Regions from separate parts of the Streptomyces sp. NPDC026522 genome, predicted to be linked through region 2. Evidence: predicted binding sites of a transcription regulator. Region 2 holds the regulator's gene; the other holds the start of a gene.
What was found. Region 2 encodes HspR, which represses chaperone genes until heat shock. Its sites were predicted from a motif close to TTGAGNNNNNNNNNCTCAA; they were not measured.

Region 1: the regulator HspR is predicted to act here: its motif matches at 4,369-4,387, upstream of lon (endopeptidase La).

The regions. Positions count from the first base shown of each region.
Region 1 covers NZ_JBVHQF010000002.1:627,023-634,590, reverse strand. Annotated here, with positions in the region: gene ACZ4M3_RS07505 (sensor histidine kinase) at 1-11, opposite strand, end outside; gene ACZ4M3_RS07500 (protein phosphatase 2C domain-containing protein) at 465-1,238, shown strand; gene ACZ4M3_RS07495 (MarR family winged helix-turn-helix transcriptional regulator) at 1,264-1,704, opposite strand; gene lon (endopeptidase La) at 1,947-4,346, opposite strand; gene ACZ4M3_RS07485 (sulfurtransferase) at 4,776-5,627, opposite strand; gene ACZ4M3_RS07480 (glycosyltransferase family 39 protein) at 5,685-7,100, opposite strand; gene ACZ4M3_RS07475 (hypothetical protein) at 7,143-7,568, shown strand, end outside.
Region 2 covers NZ_JBVHQF010000003.1:237,528-245,095, forward strand. Annotated here, with positions in the region: gene clpB (ATP-dependent chaperone ClpB) at 1-1,619, opposite strand, end outside; gene ACZ4M3_RS09440 (pyridoxamine 5'-phosphate oxidase family protein) at 1,772-2,176, shown strand; gene ACZ4M3_RS09445 (Rieske (2Fe-2S) protein) at 2,306-2,587, opposite strand; gene ACZ4M3_RS09450 (hypothetical protein) at 2,617-2,847, opposite strand; gene ACZ4M3_RS09455 (helix-turn-helix transcriptional regulator) at 2,933-3,967, shown strand; gene ACZ4M3_RS09460 (heat shock protein transcriptional repressor HspR) at 4,107-4,553, opposite strand; gene dnaJ (molecular chaperone DnaJ) at 4,555-5,739, opposite strand; gene grpE (nucleotide exchange factor GrpE) at 5,779-6,462, opposite strand; gene dnaK (molecular chaperone DnaK) at 6,462-7,568, opposite strand, start outside.

The DNA.
Region 1 (7,568 bases), on a different contig from region 2:
CTGCTGCGCACGCGGACGCGACGTCCTGCGATGGCGGGTCCGTCTGCGCTGGCGGTGCCGTTCTTCCGAGACCGCTTCTTCTGCACCGGTGCTCGCAATCCTGTACGTGTGCTCGTGCTCGTCTACTCGTGTGGCCGAGGTAACGGCCGGTCAACAAGTAAACGCCTCCTGCCCCCTCGTACCGCCTCAGACCTTCGCAGTGCGATGGGAACAGAGCCGCACATCGCCCACCCCGCCACTCGAAGGAGTGAACATCACGGAGGAGTGGCCGACCAACTCGGGCGGCGCGCGCCAGGTGCCCTCCGTGGACCGGCGGTTGAAAGTTCGCGGCGCGCTTTGGCAAGATGCCCCGCCCTCGTGACCCCGGTGCCGCCTGCGGGGCCGTCCCACCCCTCCCGGTTTGGTACGGACCTGCTCTGGCGCGGGGTTGGGACCGCGGCAGCGGCGCGGGGCAGAATGTCCGCATGCGCATCGACTTGGCCTCGGTGGCCGGCAGCCCGGAACGCCCCAACGAGGACTGGGTGTCAGCTGCGATACCCGCGGTGGGCGGCGGAGTTGTGGTGGTTCTGGACGGAGTCACGCCGCCGCGCGGCGACGACGGGTGCGTGCACGGGGTGCCGTGGTTCGCGGCCCGGCTCGGCGGCCGGTTGACCGAACTGTCGGGCTCGCGGCAGGACATGCCGCTGGAGCGGATCCTCGCGGAGGCCATCGAGGCGACGGCCGGAGCGCACGGCGGCGACTGTGACCTTTCTCACGTGCGCACCCCGCAGGCGACGGTGGTGATGGCCCGCTGGGACGAGACCCACGTGGAGCACCTGGTGCTGTCGGACTCCGTCCTGCTCCTCCAGGCGCCCGGGGGCGAGGTCACGGCCGTCCTGGACGACCGGCTGGACCGGGTCCCGCGGGCGGCGCTGCGCTCGGCGGCCACGGCGGACGCGCTGCGCAACGCGGAGGGCGGCTTCTTCACGGCGGCCGCTGACCCGGCGGTGGCGGCCCGGGCGGTGACCGGGCGGACGCCGAGGACGCAGGTGCGGGCGGTGGCCGCGCTCACGGACGGGGCCAGCCGGTGGACCGACACGTTCCGGGAAGGCGACTGGGCGGCCTGCATGGCGGTGCTGCGGAAGGAGGGCGCCGAGGGCCTGATCGGCCGGGTCCGGGCGGTCGAGTCCGACCCGGCCCGCCCGTCGGCCCGCTACAAGCGCCACGACGACGCGTCGGCGGTGTACGCGGAACTCTGAGCGGCTGAACGGGCGGCGGGGCCCGCTATTCGGCGCCCTGGTTGAGCTGGTGCAGCAGCCGGGCCAGTTCGGCGACCTCGCCCCGGTCCCAGTCGGCCAGCTTCCGCATGTACTGCTCGCGCCGGGCGCCCCGGACCCGCAGGAACCGGGCCCGGCCCTCTTCGGTGAGCCCGACGAGGAAGGCCCGGCCGTCGGCGGGGTCCGGCTCCCGGGCGACCAGGCCGAGCAGTTCCAGGGCGCGCAGCTGGCGGCTCATGGTGGCCTTGCCGACGCCGAAGTAGCCGGCGAGCTCGGTGGCCCGCTGCCGCCCGGCGGCCTCCAGCCGGACGAGCAGCCCGTACGCGGCCGGCTCCAGCTCGGGGTGGAGAGCCCGGGCCATCTCCCCGGAGGAGGCGCGGGCGCGCCGGAGGAAGACGGACAGCTCCCGCTCCAGGGCAAGGAACTCCTGGTCTTCTCTCCCGTGCACGTCCGGCTCCCGTCGGTGGTGTTCTCACGCTGCGTACACCCATTATTTCGCAGCGCCCCCACACTTCCAGCCCCGCGGGGGTGTCGTCAGGCCCGCCGGCGCTTGCGGCGCAGCCCCGCCACCTCAACCCCGCCGCCTCCGGCCCCGCCGGCGCTTGAGGCGCAGGTCCGGGCGGAGCCCGGTGCCCGGCGCAGCCGGGTTCCTCGGCCCCGCCGGGCAGGACGCCCCCGTCGCCCCGAACCTCAGGCGGCAGCCGTCACGGCGGCCACCTCCGCCTCCGCGAGGGCCAGCTCCAGGACCTGCCGCACATCCGTCACCGGGTGCACCTCCAGCCCCTCCAGCACCTCCGCCGGCACATCGTCCAGGTCCGCTTCGTTCCGCTTCGGGATGATCACCGTGGTCAGCCCCGCCCGGTGCGCGGCGAGCAGCTTCTGCTTGACCCCGCCGATCGGCAGGACCCGCCCGGTCAGCGAGACTTCACCGGTCATGGCCACGTCCGTCCGCACCTGCCGCCCCGACAGCAGCGAGGCCAGCGCGGTCGTCATCGTGATGCCCGCACTCGGGCCGTCCTTCGGCACCGCTCCCGCCGGGAAGTGGATGTGCACGCCCCGGTCCTTGAGGTCGGCGACCGGCAGCTCCAGCTCCGCGCCGTGCGAGCGCAGGAAGCTGAGCGCGATCTGCGCCGACTCCTTCATCACGTCACCCAGCTGCCCGGTCAGCGTCAGCCCGGCCGCCCCGGTCTCCGGATCGGCCAGCGACGCCTCCACGAACAGCACGTCGCCGCCCGCTCCCGTCACGGCGAGGCCGGTGGCCACGCCCGGTACGGCGGTGCGCCGCTCGGCCGGGTCCTGCGCGGACTCCGGGACGTGGTGCGGCCGCCCGATGAGCGCCCGCAGGTCGTCGGCGCCGATGGTGAAGGGCAGGTCCCGCTCGTCCAGCTCGTGCTGCGAGGCGACCTTGCGCAGCAGCCGCGCCAGGGACCGCTCCAGGGTGCGCACGCCCGCTTCCCGGGTGTACTCCCCCGCCAGCTTGCGCAGCGCCCCCTCTTCCAGGACCACCTCGTCGGCCGCGAGGCCGGCCCGCTCCAGCTGGCGCGGCAGCAGGTGGTCGCGGGCGATGACGATCTTCTCGTCCTCGGTGTAGCCGTCGAGCCGGACGAGCTCCATCCGGTCGGCGAGCGCCTCGGGGATCGCTTCGAGCACGTTCGCCGTGGCCAGGAACACCACGTCGCTCAGGTCCAGCTCCACCTCCAGGTAGTGGTCCCGGAAGGTGTGGTTCTGCGCCGGGTCCAGCACCTCCAGCAGGGCGGCGGCCGGGTCCCCGCGGAAGTCGGAGCCGACCTTGTCGATCTCGTCCAGCAGCACGACCGGGTTCATGGACCCGGCCTCCTTGATGGCGCGCACGATCCGGCCGGGCAGCGCGCCGACGTACGTCCGCCGGTGGCCGCGGATCTCGGCCTCGTCCCGTACGCCGCCCAGCGCGACCCGGACGAACTTGCGGCCCATGGCGTGCGCGACCGATTCCCCGAGGGAGGTCTTTCCGACGCCGGGCGGTCCGACCAGGGCCAGTACGGCGCCGCCGCGGCGGCCGCCGATGACGCCCATGCCGCGCTCGGAGCGCCGCTTGCGCACGGCGAGGTACTCGGTGATCCGGTCCTTGACGTCGCTGAGCCCGGCGTGTTCGGCGTCGAGCACCGCGCGGGCGCCGCGGATGTCGTACTCGTCCTCGGTGCGCTCGTTCCAGGGCAGTTCCAGCACGGTGTCGAGCCAGGTGCGGATCCAGGAGCCCTCGGGCGACTGGTCGCTGGAGCGCTCCAGCTTCTCGACTTCCTTGAGCGCCGCCTCCCGTACCTTCTCGGGCAGGTCGGCGGCCTCGACGCGGGCCCGGTAGTCGTCGGACTCCTCGCCCTCCTTCTCGCCGTTCAGTTCGCGCAGTTCCTTGCGGACGGCCTCCAGCTGGCGGCGGAGCAGGAACTCGCGCTGCTGCTTGTCGACGCCGTCCTGGACGTCCTTGGCGATGGATTCGGCGACGTCCTGTTCGGCGAGGTGGTCGCTGAGCGCCTTGATGGCGAGCTTGAGCCGGGCGACGGGGTCGGCCGTCTCCAGCAGCTCGACCTTCTGGGCCACGGTCAGGAACGGCGAGTACCCGGAGTTGTCGGCGAGCGCCGAGACCCCTTCGATCTGCTGGACCCGGTCCACGACCTGCCAGGCCCCGCGCTTCTTGAGCCAGCTGGTGGCGAGGGCCTTGTACTCCTTGACGAGTTCGGCGACGGCCCCGGGCAGCGGGTCGGGCACCTGCTCGTCGACGGTTTCCCCCTCCACCCACAGCGCGGCCCCGGGGCCGGTGGTCCCGGCGCCGATGCGGACGCGGCCGCGGCCGCGGATCAGCGCCCCGGGGTCGCCGTCGGAGAGCCGTCCCACCTGCTCGACGGTCCCGAGCACCCCGGTCCCGGCGTACTTCCCGTCGACCCGCGGTACGAGCAGCACCCGCGGCTTCCCGCTGCCCGCGGCGGCCTGGGCGGCCTCCACGGCTCCGCGCACCTCGGCGTCGGACAGGTCCAGCGGTACCACCATTCCGGGCAGCACGACCTCGTCATCGAGCGGCAGCACGGGCAGGGTGAGCGTTACGGACGTCGAAGCCATGATCTTCCCTCCGGCAGTGAAGTTGAGCTATGCCGACTCAATGTCCCGGAGCCCGCCGATGTTCCCCAACCTGAGTTCGCCCGGGGCGAACACCGGCGGAGCGGCGGCCGGCCCGGCCGGTGTGCGACGGCCTCTCCCTCTTCGGGTTGCAGCGGGCGGTAGGCGGGCTCATCGCGCTCAGGCGCGGGCGGTGCGGCGCCGGCCTCGGTGCCGCAGCCGCGGTCGGAGCCTGCGCCGCGGTCGCAGGGCCACCCTGCGGGTGAGGGTTCCGGCGGGTCCGGCAGGGGTCTGCCGGCCGGGTGGTGGGCGACCTCCGTGTCGTACGAGCGCCGGAACGCCGACGCCTGGCAGCTGCGCGCCCTGCTGGCGCAGGACCCGGCCGACCGGCCGGAGTCGGCGCAGGTGGGGGCCAAGAAGCTGCGGGAGCCGTCAGTCGCCCGTCACCACCGGGCGGTCCGGGGAGGAGCCGGGCAGGCCCCATTCGCTCCACGAGCCGTCGTAGACGGCGGTCTGCCGGTAGCCGGCCAGCTCGGCGCCCAGTGCGAGGACGCAGGCCGTCACCCCGGAGCCGCAGCTGAAGTAGAGCCGCTCGCGGTCCCCGGCCACCGCCCGGAACGCCTCCCGCAGCTCTCCCGGCAGCCGCATCAGGCCGTCCGGGGTCTGGAGTTCCGTGAAGGGGAGGCCGGCCGCGCCCGGCATGTGGCCGCCGCGCAGCCCCGGCCGCGGCTCCGGGGCGGTGCCCGCGAACCGCTCCCGGGTGCGGGCGTCGAGCACCGCGGCGGCCGGATCCGCCAGGGCCGCGGCCACCGTGTCGGCGTCCACGAACAGCCCGGGGCGCGGCCGGGCGGTGAAGGAGCCGCGCGGGCTCCCGTACGCCGGGGCGGTGTCCTCCAGCGGCAGTCCGGCGGCGCTCCAGGCGGGCAGCCCGCCGTCCAGCACGGCGGCCCGGTCGAAGCCCATCGCGCGCAGCATCCACCAGGCCCGGGCGCTGGAGTAGATCCCGGCGCCGTCGTAGACGACCACGGTGTCCCGGTCGTCGAGCCCGAGGGCGCGCACCGCCTCCTGGAACGGCGCGGCGGCGGGCATGGTGTGCGGGAGGGGTGCGCCGTGGTCCGACAGCGCCCCGTCGAGGTCGAAGGGGCGGGCCCCCGGGATCCGCCTGCCCGCGCCGCGCAGTGCGCCGACGGAGGCGTCGAAGACCACCACGCCGGGCTCGGCGAGGCGGGCGGCGAGCTGCTCGGCCCCGATCAGGGGGCCGAAGGGGCGTTCGTGGTCGTTCATACGGGTCCTCCGGCAGGGTCGACCGGCCCATCCAACCACCGCGCCCGGGCGGCACCTTCAGCCGCAGTCGGCCGCCGCCCGGCCGTACACCGCGATCCGCGCGCCGCGTACGTCCGTCACCGAGCACAGCCGGAAGCCGGCTGCGAGCGCCTCCCGCTTCGCGGCCTCGGCCGGGTACGGGTCCAGCGGCTGCCCCGGCGGGTCGAGCAGCGCCAGCACCCGCGGTGTCCCGGCCAGCCGCGCCCGTATCTCCCCGGCGGGCAGCTCGGTCCCCCACAGGCTGTGCGAGGCCACCGGGGTCCGGGCCAGGGCGAGGTCGTACAGGGGTGCGTACGTCCCCGGTGAGGACAGCAGCCACTCGCGCCGCCGCGCCGGCATGAACAGCACGGCGTCCCCGGGCCGGGCCCGCTCGCGGACGGCGGCGGCCACCGCCAGGACGTCGTCCTTGCGGCTGTCGGGGGTCCGCAGCCACCCCGACCACCACGCCCACGGCGCCAGCAGCGCCCCGGCCAGTACCCACGGCCCCACCGCGCGCGCCCGCACCCCCTCGGCCCGCGCGAGCCGCAGTCCGATCAGCAGCGCGAGCCCGGCCAGCGCGTAGAGCACGTAGCGGTCGACGTACCAGGGGTGGACCAGGGATACGGCCAGCAGCAGCCCGGGCGGCAGCAGCGCGAGCGGTACGGCGACCCGCAGGGCGTGCGGCGCGTCGCGCAGGCCGCGGGCGAGCAGCAGCACCGCGAGCGCGAGCACCCCGTAGGCCGTCCAGTCCTGCCAGCCCGGCCGGCCGAGCCAGCCGAGCTGCTGCTGCGCCTGCCGGGCGCTGACGAAGGCCAGCGGGGCCAGTGCGGCGACGACGGCCGCGGCGCTCCACCGCCAGCCGCGCGAGCGCCAGGCGGCGCAGCCGTGCGCGAGCAGGGCCAGTACCGCGAACTCGTGCAGGCAGCAGCCGGCCAGCAGCACCGCGGCGTACGCCGCCCACCGCTCGGCCAGCATCAGGTACGTGGCCCAGACCACGGCGCAGGCGACGAGGGCGTACGAGCGCCCCTCCTGGGCGTACATCTGCACCGGCGGCAGCAGGGCGTAGGCGCTTCCGGCGAGCACCGCGGCCCGGGTCCCCGCGAGCCGGTGCGCCACCGCGGCCACTCCGGCGGCGGCCAGCGCGGTGGCGGCGACGGAGGGCAGGCGCAGCGCCCACAGGCCGCCGTCCCAGAGGGCGTAGACCCCGTGCAGCAGCAGGTAGTACAGGCCGTGGACGGCGTCGACCCGCCCGAGGAGCTCCGCGAGGGCGGCGAGCGGGCGGTGCGCCACCTGGACGGTGACGGATTCGTCGCGCCACATGCTGCCGCCGCCGGGACCGCGTTCCAGGCCCCAGAGGCCGAGGACGACGGCGAGGAGCGGCGGCAGCCCGCGCCACAGGGCTGTGCGGCTGATGTCGGCCTCCGGGTGCTTCCGTGCGAGTGGTGCGGACTCCATACTCGGGGTTCGGGTCGGCCCCCGTTCCAGCGGAGGTGGGTTGTGCGAGCGTTCCGGGCGATGGCGGCGGCGCTGCTGGGCGCGGTGGTCCTGAGCGGATGCGGCCTGGCCCGGCCTGACCACGCTCTGGTCACCTTCACCGCGGAGGCGACGCCCGGCGGGAGTCCGCCCGCGCCGCAGGACCCCCCGTCCCCCGCGCCCGAGCCGGGGGCGCCCTCCCCACCGCCCGCCGCCGCCGGGAGCCTGGTCACGGTCACCCGCAGCGGCGGCTTCGCCGGCCGGACGCACACCCTGGCCGTCGCGTCCGACGGCGCGTGGACCCGCCGGGGCGCGCGCGCCGAACCGGAGGGCGCGGGCCGGCTCTCGCCGGCCCAGCTCGGCAGGCTTCGCTCGGCGGTCGAGGCGGCGGACTTCGCGCACCTGCCCCGGCCCGCCAAGACCGGCGGAACGGTCTTCGACGGGTTCACG
Region 2 (7,568 bases):
ACCTCGTCCTTGACCATGGCGTCCTTGGCCGGGCCGGCCTGCGAGGCCTCGGCCTCGGCTTCGGTGGCCTCGGCCAGCTCGCGCTCCAGGGCCGGGATCTCCCCGTAGAGCAGCTTGGACGCCGCGTCGAAGTCGCCGTCGCGCTGGGCGCGCTCGGCCTGCCCGCGCAGGTCGTCCAGGCGCTCCTTGAGCTCGCCGACCCGGTTGAGGGACTGCTTCTCCTTCTCCCAGCGCGCGGTCAGGCCGCGCAGCTCCTCCTCCTTGTCCGCCAGGTCCTTGCGGATCTTCTCCAGGCGCTCGATGGAGGCCGGGTCGGACTCGTTCTTCAGCGCCAGCTCCTCCATGCGCAGCCGGTCGACGGAGCGCTGGAGCTCGTCGATCTCGACGGGGGAGGAGTCGATCTCCATCCGGAGCCGGGACGCGGCCTCGTCCACCAGGTCGATGGCCTTGTCCGGGAGGAACCGGGAGGTGATGTAGCGGTCCGAGAGGGTGGCCGCGGCGACGAGCGCGCTGTCGTTGATGACGACCTTGTGGTGGGCCTCGTAGCGGCCCTTGAGGCCGCGCAGGATGGCGATGGTGTCCTCGACCGTCGGCTCCGCCACCAGCACCTGCTGGAAGCGGCGCTCCAGCGCCGGGTCCTTCTCGATCCGCTCGCGGTACTCGTCGAGCGTGGTCGCGCCGACCATGCGCAGTTCGCCGCGGGCGAGCATGGGCTTGAGCATGTTGCCCGCGTCCATGGCCGAATCGCCGCCGGCGCCCGCGCCGACGACGGTGTGCAGCTCGTCGATGAAGGTGATGATCTGGCCGTCACTGGACTTGATCTCGGCGAGGACCGTCTTGAGCCGTTCCTCGAACTCGCCGCGGTACTTCGCGCCGGCCACCATGGCGCCGAGGTCGAGGGCGACGAGCCGCTTGTTCTTCAGGGACTCGGGGACGTCGCCCTTGACGATCCGCTGCGCCAGGCCCTCGACCACGGCCGTCTTGCCGACGCCGGGTTCGCCGATGAGGACCGGGTTGTTCTTCGTACGGCGGGAGAGCACCTGGACGACGCGCCGGATCTCCTGGTCGCGGCCGATGACGGGGTCGAGCTTGCCCTCGCGGGCGGCCGCCGTGAAGTCGGTGCCGAACTTCTCCAGGGCCTTGTACTGGCCCTCGGGGTCGGGAGTGGTCACCCGCCGCCCTCCTCGTGAGTTCTCGAAGGCGTCCAGCAGCTTGCGCGCCGTCGCCCCCTGGGCGGTCAGGACCTCGCCGGCCGCGCCGCCCTTGGCGGCGAGGGCGATGAGGAGGTGTTCGGTGGAGAGGTACTCGTCGCCGAGCTCGCCCGCCCGTTCGTCGGCCTCGGCGAGCACGGCGAGCAGCTCGCGCGTGGGCTGCGGCGGCGCCACCGTGGACCCGGTGACGCTGGGCAGGGCGGCCAGCAGCCGCTCGGCGCCCGTGCGTACGGCGGCCTGGTCGGCCTCGGTCGCGGCGAGCAGGTCGATGAGGTTCTCGTTCTCATCGCCGGTGAGCAGGGCCAGCAGCAGGTGCGCGGGGGTCAGGTCCGGGTGGCCGTCCTTCACGGCCCTGCTGGTGGCCGCGTTCAGGGCGTCGCGGCTCTTGTTCGTCAGCTCGGCTTCCACCGCCGCTCTCCTCTCCGTGGCAGGTTGGGGTCGTCACGCCGTCACGTACGGCATGGCACCCGATGTGACAGATACAGCGTGCACAAAGTTGAGTCTATTCCACTCAAGGACGTTTTCAAGGCTCGGCGGGCCCCGGACGTACGCTTCGCCCCATGGCCCACGACGTACTCCACCCGACGCCCGAATACCTCGCCTTCTGGCAGGAACGGCACGTCTGCACCCTCACCACCCACCGCCCGGACGGCAGCCCGCACGTGGTGCCGGTGGGGGTGACGTACGACCCCGCGGCCGGACTGGCCCGGGTGATCAGCAACAAGCACAGCAAGAAGGTCCGCAACGTACTGGCGGCGCCGGACGGCGTCGCGAGGGTGGCGGTGTGCCAGATGGCGGGGCGGCGCTGGGCCACCCTGGAGGGGCGCGCCACGGTCCGCACGGACGAGGCGTCGGTGGCCGACGCGGTGGAGCGCTACGCGCGGCGGTACGGGCGCACGCCCTCGCCGAACCCGGACCGGGTCGTCCTGGAGATCGCCCTGGACCGGGCGATGGGCCGCGCCTGAGGCGCACGGGGCGTCAGGCGCCTCCGCTGCCGCCCGCAGACATCACAACGGCGCCATCGTGGTCAGGTCCACGATGGCGCCGTTGTGTGGGGGTAGCGCCTGAGCGATGTGCAACGAGGGGGAATCGCTTCAGGCACTTCGGGGGGTGGCGGCGGTGATATCGGGCTCGAACAGCTGGTGGTCACGCTGGTCGAGGTTGACGAAGACCATTCCGTACCGCACCTCGCAGCGGACGGGCTGCGGTGCGCCCCGGGGGCGGCGCAGACAGCGGTAGGCGCGGACGTCTTCGTCCTCTTCTCGTACTACGACGATCGGCTGGCCGAACAAGGTGACCATCAACGAATCGCCGGCGTGGGGGATCGCCGTGGCGAGGTCGATGAACTGCCATCCGGACCGGTACGCCGAAGCCATCTCGCGTCGGAAGTCCCGGTCGTCGGGGGTCACTGGGAGACCTGCGCAGGGGCAGTGTCCCAGCCGAGGTCTAGGGGAGCCGCGTTCCAGCCGAGATCGTGCTTGCCTGCCGACTCGACGGGCGCACCGGCAGCACTGGCCTGAACGCTTCCCGCGTCCCCGTTGACGGCGACGACTGCCCCGAAGACCGCAACGGCGGAGAAAACAACGGCAAGCGCCGAGCGAAGCATTCTCTTATACATGGTCGGCTTCGTCCTCACTTGATGGAATCCTCTCCCCCGCAGTGACAGACGATGGCTTATTCAGGCACGTCAGTGCCACAGGGACGATGCATCATGTTCTTACATGTTCAGGACCCTGGGGGGTGGAGATTTGACAAGAAGCGAGACAAACCCGACACATCCCCACCCCGTCACGGCGATGTGCGCGGAGGGAGCACGGCTTTACGCGGCCGCGCTGAGCAGCGGCCGCGTCGCCCGCGGTGAGGTCAGGAACGCCCCCTGCCTGCTCGAATTCGCTCTGCTACGACCCGACCCGGATGACGCGAACCAACTCCGCGCGGTTCCCCCGTCGGTCGCACTCGCCCAACGGCTCCACCCCATCGAACGTGAGATCCAGGACCGCAGACGCACCGCTGTAGATCTCACCGATGCATTCGAGCCGTTCCTCACCATCAGCGCCCAGAGTCCCGCCAACACCCACGCCATCACGGTGCTGGAGGGAATCGACCAGATCAACGCCGCGCTCGACCTGGCCACCGCCGAGTGCCACACCGAGGCCCTGACCGTCCAGCCGGGCGGCGCCCGGCCCACGTTCATCCTCAGCGAGGCCCTGGAGCGCGCCGCGCCGCTGATCGACCGCGGGGTGAGCATCCGTACGCTCTACCAGCACACCGTGCGGCACAGCCAGGGCACGCTCGCCTACGTGGACCGCATCTCCACGGGAAAGGTGGAGATCCGCACGCTGGAGGAGCTCATCGAGCGCCTCATGATCTTCGACCGTACGGTGGCGTTCATCCCCGCGAGCGACGACCGCCGGGTGGCGCTGGAACTGCGGCACCCGGGACTGGTCGACTACCTCATCAAGGTCTTCGAGCAACTCTGGCGCCGGGCCGTGCCGTTGGGCGACGAGGTGACGTACACGCACACGCCGGATGGTATCTCCGGTGTCCAGCGGTCCATCGCCCAACTCCTCATCGAGGGGCACGTGGACGAGGCGATCGCGCGCCGGCTGGGGATGAACGTACGCACCTGCCGCGCGCACATCGCGAAGCTGGCGACCGCTCTGGGCAGCGGCAGCCGCGCCCAGCTCGGCTTCCTCATCGCGCAGTCGGGGATCCTGCACAGCGCGGCCCCGCCGCTGCCGCCGGGGCACGTCTGACGCGCGAGGCCGTCCGACGCACGAGGCCGTCCGACGCACGAGGCCGTCCGATGCCGGAACGCAGAGGACCCCGCCCGGTTTCCCCGGGCGGGGTCCAGATGTCCTGCGAAGCGGGCCGACAGGCCCTCCGTCGCCCCGGTCAGCCCTGCGGCCGCTTGGGGCGCCACACGACCAGCGCACTGCCTGCCTGCGGCGGCTGGTACGGGACCAGGTCGCGCCGGTACGAGGCGTGCACCTGCGCTTCCCTGGCCTGGAGGGCGGCGGCCGCGCCGTCCACAGCGGTGGACAGTTCGGCCACGCGCTGCTGCAGGGCCGCGACCTGGTTCTCCAGCTCGATGATCCGCTTGATCCCCGCGAGGTTGATGCCCTCGTCCTGGGACAGCGCCTGCACCGTACGGAGCAGCTCGATGTCCCTGGCCGAATATCGCCGTCCGCGCCCGGCCGTCCGGCCCGGTGAGACCAGCCCGAGGCGGTCGTACTGGCGCAGGGTCTGCGGATGCAGGCCCGAGAGCTGGGCGGCCACCGAGATCACATAGACCGGTGTCTCATCGGTCAGTTGGTACGGGTTCTTGCGGCGGCCGTCCATCTCATGCTCCCTTCGCGGACTCGAACAGCGCGGCACGCGGGTCCTCGGACCCGGTCGCGTCGCGGTACATCTCCAGCGCCTCGCGGGCCTTGTCCGACAGCTCCGCCGGGACGGCCACCTCGACCGTCACCAGCAGGTCGCCGCGGGTGCCGTCCTTGCGGACCGCGCCCTTGCCCCGGGCGCGCATCGTACGGCCGCCCGGCGTGCCGGGGGGCAGTTTCAGCGTGACCGAAGGACCGTTCAGCGTCGGCACCTTGATCTCGGCGCCGAGGGCCGCCTCCGCGAACGTCACCGGGACGGTCACCGTCAGGTTGTCGTCCTTGCGCCCGAACACGGGGTGGCTGCCGACGTGGACCACCACGTACAGGTCGCCGGCGGGACCGCCGCGCTCGCCCGGAGCGCCCTTGCCGCGCAGCCGGATCCGCTGGCCGTCGGAGACGCCCGCCGGGATCCGGACCTGCATGGTGCGGGAACTGCGGGCCCGGCCGCTGCCCTTGCAGACGTCACAGGGGGTCTCGGCGATCAGGCCGCGGCCCTTGCAGTCCGCGCAGGGGTCCGTCAGCGAGAAGCCGCCGCCGCTGCCCCGCGACACCTGGCCGGTACCGACGCAGGTCGGGCACACCCTGGGGGTGCCGTTCTTGTCGCCGGTGCCCGAACAGGCCTTGCAGGGCGCCTGCGAGGACATCCGGAGCGGGACCGTGGCCCCGTCCACCGCCTCCGTGAAGGAGAGGGTGACCTCCGACTCGATGTCCTGGCCGCGGCGGGGCTGGGTGCGGGTGCCCGCACCGGGGCCCGCGCCGCCGCGGTTGAACAGGCCGCCGAAGACGTCCCCGAGGCCGCCGCCGAAGCCGCCGCCCGCGCCGCCCGGCTGGGTACCGCCGAAGAGGTCGCCGAGGTCGAAGTTGAACGAGCCGCCGGCGCCGCCCGGGCCGGGGCGGAAGCCACCGTTCCCGAACAGCGCGCGGGCCTCGTCGTACTCCTTGCGCTTCTTGGCGTCCCCGAGGATGTCGTTCGCCTCGGAGATCTCCTTGAAGCGCTCCTCGGCCGAGGCGTCACCCTTGTTGGCGTCCGGGTGGAACTCGCGGGCGAGCTTCCGGTACGCCTTCTTGATCTCGGCCTCGGTGGCGTCCTTGGGGACACCGAGGACCTTGTAGTAGTCCTTCTCGACGAAGTCCTTCGTGCTCATCCCCGGTGGCCCTCCTCTCGTACACCTACATGTTCGACGTCAGCCCTTGTCCGGGGCATCCGTGTCCTTGTCAGACGGCTTGTCGCCGTCCGCGGACTCGGACTTCGCGGCGGGAGCCGCGCCCGGCTGGGGCTCGGCCACCGCGACCCGGGCGGGACGGATGGTGCGCTCGCCGATCCGGTAGCCCGGCTGCAGGATCGCCACGCAGGTCGTCTCGGTGACGTCCGGCGCGTACGAGTGCATCAGGGCCTCGTGGACCGTCGGGTCGAAGGGCTCGCCCTCCTTGCCGAACTGCTGCAGCCCCATCTTGGCGGCGGCGGTCTCCAGCGATTCGGCCACCGACTTGAAGCCGCCGACCAGTTCGCCGTGCTCCCGCGCCCGGCCGATGTCGTCCAGGGTCGGGAGCAGTTCCGTCAGGAGGGACGCGACCGCGATCTCCTTGACGGCGATCCGGTCCCGCTCCACCCGACGGCGGTAGTTCTGGTACTCCGCCTGGAGCCGCTGGAGGTCCGCGGTGCGCTCGCCGAGCGCGGTGCGGGCCTGGTCCAGCTGCGCCACGAGGGCCGTCTCCTTGCCGAGGGTCTCGGCTGCTGCGTCCCCGGCCGGGGCCGCCTCGTCCTCCTTGGAGGAGTCGGCGGCCTTCGGCTCGGCTGCCGCGTCGTCCGCGCCGGCGCCGGTGGGGACATCAGGCTTCTCGTCGAAACCCGGGGTCTCCTCCGACATCAGGCAGCGCCACCCTTCGGCTTCTCGTCGTCCACGATCTCGGCGTCGACCACGTCGTCGTCGGCCTTGGCCTGGCCGGCGTCGCCCGCGCCACCGGCGGCCTGGGCCGCCTGGGCGTCGGCGTAGATCGCCTGGCCGAGCTTCTGGCTGACCGCCGCGACCTTCTCCGTCGCGGTACGGATCTCGGTGGTGTCCTCGCCCTTGAGCTTCTCCTTCAGCTCGGCGACGGCCGCCTCGACCTCGGACTTGACGTCGGCCGGGACCTTGTCCTCGTTGTCCTTGACGAACTTCTCCGTCTGGTACACGAGCTGCTCGGCCTGGTTGCGGGTCTCCGCGGCCTCCTTGCGGCGCAGGTCCTCGTCCGCGTACTGCTCCGCCTCCTGGCGCATGCGGTCGACCTCGTCCTTGCCGAGCGAAGAGCCGCCGGTGACGGTCATCTTCTGCTCCTTGCCCGTGCCGAGGTCCTTGGCCGTGACGTGCATGATGCCGTTGGCGTCGATGTCGAAGGAGACCTCGATCTGCGGGACGCCGCGCGGGGCCGGCGGCAGACCGGTCAGCTCGAACATGCCGAGCTTCTTGTTGTACGCCGCGATCTCGCGCTCGCCCTGGTAGACCTGGATCTGCACCGACGGCTGGTTGTCCTCGGCCGTCGTGAAGATCTCCGACCGCTTGGTCGGGATGGTCGTGTTGCGCTCGATGAGCTTGGTCATGATGCCGCCCTTGGTCTCGATACCGAGGGACAGCGGGGTCACGTCGAGCAGCAGGACGTCCTTGACCTCACCCTTGAGCACACCGGCCTGGAGGGTGGCGCCGATGGCGACGACCTCGTCCGGGTTGACGCCCTTGTTGGCGTCCTGACCGCCGGTGAGCTCCTTGACGAGCTCGGCGACGGCCGGCATGCGGGTGGAGCCGCCGACCAGGACCACGTGGTCGATCTCGGACAGCTGGATGCCGGCGTCCTTGATGACGTTGTGGAACGGGGTCTTGCAGCGGTCGAGCAGGTCCGCGGTCAGCTGCTGGAACTGGGCGCGGGTGAGCTTCTCGTCCAGGTGCAGCGGGCCCTCGGCGGAAGCCGTGATGTAGGGCAGGTTGATCGAGGTCTCCGT